Regions from separate parts of the Mesorhizobium sp. WSM2561 genome, predicted to be linked through region 1. Evidence: riboswitches for the same ligand, from Rfam matches in the RefSeq annotation. Region 1 holds a riboswitch; the other holds the start of a gene.
What was found. Region 1 has a riboswitch for S-adenosylmethionine ahead of M727_RS0115170 (homoserine O-acetyltransferase). Riboswitches for the same ligand answer to the same signal wherever they lie in the genome.
Positions count from the first base shown of each region.

Region 2: it holds a riboswitch for S-adenosylmethionine, as region 1 does, so the genes downstream of both, M727_RS0126570 (O-succinylhomoserine sulfhydrylase) here and M727_RS0115170 (homoserine O-acetyltransferase) in region 1, are expected to answer to the same signal.

Region 1 covers NZ_AZUX01000016.1:85,789-88,181, reverse strand. Annotated here, with positions in the region: gene M727_RS0115170 (homoserine O-acetyltransferase) at 1-999, opposite strand, end outside; SAM riboswitch at 1,119-1,196, opposite strand; gene hisC (histidinol-phosphate transaminase) at 1,369-2,393, shown strand, end outside.
Region 2 covers NZ_AZUX01000041.1:42,179-44,571, reverse strand. Annotated here, with positions in the region: gene M727_RS0126575 (2'-deoxycytidine 5'-triphosphate deaminase) at 1-896, opposite strand, end outside; SAM riboswitch at 1,022-1,099, shown strand; gene M727_RS0126570 (O-succinylhomoserine sulfhydrylase) at 1,173-2,363, shown strand.

The DNA of each region.
Region 1 (2,393 bases):
CTCGGTCGGGAACAGCCAGTCGCTGGTGAAGGAGACCAGGCAGAAACGGGTCTTGGTGCCGGCAAAGGCGTCGGCGAGCCGGCCGCCATGGTCGGCGGCGAGGTCGAAATAATCCATCGCCCTGGTCATGTAGAGATAGGAGTTGGCGTCGAAGCGGTCGACGAAGGTCATGCCCTGATGGCGCAGATAGCTCTCGATCTGGAAGTCGGCGTCGAAACCGAAGGTGAGCGCTTCACGGTCCTGCAGGTTGCGGCCAAATTTCCGGTGCAGGGCCGCCTCCGACAGATAGGTGATGTGAGCGGCCATCCGCGCCACGGCCAGTCCCTTTTCCGGGCGCTTGCCCTGTTCGAAATATTTGCCGCCATGCCAGTCGGGATCGGCCATCACCGCTTGCCGGCCGACCTCATGGAAGGCGATGTTCTGCGAGGAATGGCGCGCGCCGGTGGCGATCGGCAGCGCCGAGAAAACGCGCTCCGGATAGCTCGACGCCCATTGCAGCACCTGCATGCCGCCCATCGAGCCGCCCAGCACCGAGAACAGTTTTTCGATGCCGAAATGGTCGACCAGCATCAACTGCGCCCGCACCATGTCGCGGATGGTGATGATCGGCAGGTCGAGCCCGTAGGGGTGGCCGGTGACTGGATTGGTCGAGGCGGGGCCGGTCGAGCCGAGGCAGCCGCCGATGACGTTCGAGCAGATGACGAAGAAGCGGCTGGTGTCGATGATCTTGCCGGGGCCGATCAGCACTTCCCACCAGCCCGGCTTGCCGGTCACTGGATTGGTGCTGGCGACATGCTGGTCGCCGGTCAGTGCATGGCAGACGAGGATGGCGTTGGAGCGGGCGTCGTTGAGCGTGCCGTAAGTCTTGTAGGCGATCTGGAACGGTGACAGCAGCGTGCCGGCATCGAGCTTGAGCGGCTTGTCGGCGCCGAACCGCAACACCGGGCTCGACGGCTCGACGGCCTCGTTGTTGGTTCTTTTCGTGCGCAGCGCGACCATCGCATCCTCTTACATTAACCCATCGTGTTTTCCGAAAGTCGATTGCGATTTTCGGCTCGATGCGACTGTCCGGCCGGCTGCGGACAACAAAAAACCGGCATTGCCTTCGCAAAGCCGGTTACAGGATGCAAACGGCCCTTTAGCGAGTTGTTTAACGTGGCTGCAAGCCGACCGGCCAAATCACCACGGGATTTCGCCTTTCTTTAGGACCGGCGCGCCTCGGCGTCAACGGCCAGTCACGCACCGATCATTGCCGCCTCTCGACATTCCAGGCCACGGCTTGTATTTCCGCGGCGGCTTCCAGTGTGGCGGATCCGAAATTCGCATCGCGTTGGAGCAGCGGAAGCGTTCTCGACGGATTTTTGCAATATGAACCAGGCATCGGATCAGGCACGTCCAACGCCCCGCGCGGGGATCATGGACATCGAAGCCTATGTGCCGGGCAAAAGCACGGCGCCGGCCGGCGTTGCCAAGGTCCATAAATTGTCGTCGAACGAGAATCCGCTCGGCCCCTCGCCGAAGGCGATAGAAGCCGCGCGCGACGTTGCGGCCAAGCTCGACATATATCCCGACGGCACCGCCAGGCGCCTGCGGGAGGCGATCGCCGAGGTGCATGGCCTTAATCCGGCGAACATCGTCTGTTCCAATGGTTCCGACGAGATTCTGGGCCTGCTTGCGCAGACCTATCTCGCACCCGGCAACGAGGCTGTGATCACCGAACACGGCTTCATGGTCTACAAGATCTACATCCAGTCGGCAGGTGCTGTCCCGGTCTCGGTCAAGGAAACCAGTGAGCGCGCCGACGTCGACGCGATCCTCGCTGCGGTGACGGCGAGTACCAGGATCATTTTCCTCGCCAATCCCAACAACCCGACCGGCACCTATTTGCCGTTCCAGGAGGTGCGCCGCCTGCATGCCGGCCTGCCTCGAAACGTGCTTCTGGTGCTTGATGCAGCCTATGCCGAATATGTCCGCCGCAACGACTATGAAGCCGGCGTCGAACTGGTGGCTGGCGCGGAAAACGTGGTCATGACCCGCACCTTCTCCAAGCTCGGCCTCGGCGGCGCGCGGATCGGCTGGATGTACGCACCGTTGCATGTCATCGATGCGATCAACCGGGTGCGGGGTCCCTTCAACGTCAACGCGACCGCGATCGAGGCCGGCATTGCCGCGATCCGCGACCGCGCCCATGTCGAGCGCAGCGTGGCGCATAACGAGACCTGGCTGACCTGGGTGAGCGAGGAGATGACCAGGCTCGGACTGCGGGTGACTCCGAGCGTCGGCAATTTCGTCCTCATCCACTTTCCCGAGGACAAAAAACATTCTGCGGCAGCCGCGGACGATTACCTCTGTGCGCGCGGCTACATATTGCGGCGCGTTTCCGGCTACGGCTT
Region 2 (2,393 bases), on a different contig from region 1:
GAGGCCGAATGGCCGAAACCCGGATCGAAGAAACCGGCATAGTGGACGCGGAATTCGCCGACCAGCGGATCGAAGGGCGTCATCTCGGCGGCATAGAGCGGCGGCACATGCACCGCTTCCTGGCTGACCAGGATATAAAATTCGTCCGGGTCGAGCACCAGTTCGCCGGCGCCGCTCTTGTAGAGCGGCTCCCAGAAATCGACGACATCCTGCGCGGCGCGCTTGTCGACATCGACCAGGCCGGTGTGGTGCTTGCCGCGGTAGCCGACCAGTCCGTCCTTGTCGCCGTCGAGGTCGATCGACAGTGCGATGCCGCCGCCGGAAATGTTCGGCGGCTCGGTGGCGACGAGCGTCTCGGCACGATGCAATTCGTGCAGCTCGCTTTCCGACAAAAGCGCATTGCCGGTGCGGAACCGGATCTGCGACAGCCGCGAGCCGGCGCGGACGACGATCGGAAAGGTGCGCGGGCTGACTTCCAGATAGAGCGGGCCGTTGTAGCCGGCAGCGATCTTGTCGAACTCGTGGCCGCGATCGGTCATCACCCGGGTGAAGATGTCGAGCCGTCCGGTCGAGCTCTTCGGGTTGGCCGAGGCGGAAATGTTTGCCGGAAGCGCCAGGCTCTCGAGCAGCGGCACGATGTAGACGCAGCCCGTCTCCAGCACCGCACCATCGGCGAGATTGATTTCGTGCAGCTTCAGGCGGTCGAGTTTTTCAGCGACCCTGTGGTTGGGGCCGGGCAGGAAGGAGGCGCGCACCCGCCAGGCCTTGTCGCCAAGCCTGAGGTCGAGGCTGGCCGGCTGGACCTGGTCGGCGTCGAGCGCGCGCGGCGACTTCAGCGCGCCCGACTGGTACAGCGCGGAAATATCCTGATCCGGAAGAATGCCTGTCTGCCGCAAAGTCTGGCTCCGCTCGAAGGCCGGGCGTGGTCTCGTCTTGTCGCAGGTTCTTGCCGTGGAACCCGCTGGTACAAACCTCTTAATCATGCCGGCAATTGACGCAAGCGCGGTGCAGGTCTAAAGGATCGTTATCCCGTGGTGATTTGGCCGGTCGGCTTGCAGCCACGTTAAACAAGTCGCTAAAGGACCGTCGGGCCGAAAGGCCGTACGACCGGTTGCGACTTTCGCGGCCGGTTTTTTTGTGTTTGGACCATTTTTTGTGTTTGGAACAAGGTGATGACGAGCAAAACGCGCAACTGGAAGCCTCAGACCGCCCTCGTGCATGCAGGAACGCTGCGTTCCGGCTTCGGCGAAACCTCCGAGGCGATGTATCTCACGCAAGGCTATGTCTACGACACGGCGCAGGCGGCGGAAGCCCGCTTCAAGGGCGAGGAACCGGGCTTCATCTATTCGCGCTATGCCAATCCGACGGTCGACATGTTCGAGAAGCGCATGTGTGCGCTGGAAGGTGCCGAAGATGCCCGCGCCACCGCATCCGGCATGGCGGCGGTGACAGCGGCGTTGCTGTGCAGTGCCCGGGCGGGCGACCACATCGTGGCGGCGCGCGCGCTGTTCGGCTCCTGCCGCTGGGTGGTCGAGACGCTGGCGCCGAAATATGGCATCGAGGCGACGCTGGTCGACGGCACCGAAATCGCCAATTGGGAAAAGGCGGTCAGGCCCAACACCAAGTTGTTCTTCCTTGAAAGCCCGACCAATCCAACGCTGGAGGTCGTCGACATCGCAGCCGTAGCCTCGCTTGCCGATTCGATCGGCGCGCGGCTGATCGTCGACAACGTCTTTGCCACGCCCTTGCAGCAGAAGCCGTTGCAACTCGGCGCCCATATCGTCGTCTATTCGGCGACCAAGCACATCGACGGCCAGGGGCGCTGCCTCGGCGGCATCATCCTGTCGGACAAGAAGTGGATCGACGAGAATTTGCACGACTACTTCCGCCACACCGGTCCCAGCCTCTCGCCCTTCAATGCCTGGACGCTGCTGAAGGGGCTGGAGACGCTACCGCTGCGCGTGCGCCAGCAGACGGAAAGTGCCGGCCGGATCGCGGACTTCCTCGCCGAGCGATCGGAAATTGTCCGCGTCATCTATCCCGGCCGCGCCGATCACCCGCAGGCGGCGATCGTCAAGAAGCAGATGTCGGGCGGCTCGACGCTGATCTGCCTCGACGTCAAGGGGGGCAAGCAGGCGGCCTTCGCCTTCCAGAACGCGCTCGATGTCGTGCTGATCTCCAACAATCTCGGTGACGCCAAGAGCCTGATCACCCATCCGGCGACGACGACACACAAGAATCTGAGCGACGAGGCGCGGGCCGAACTTGGCATCGGGCCAGGCACGCTCAGGCTGTCCGTCGGACTGGAGGACACTGACGACCTGCTCGAAGACATCGAGCAGGCCTTGAAAGCCGCCAGGTAGGGATACGCGCCGAACTGCTGCGCTCTGATC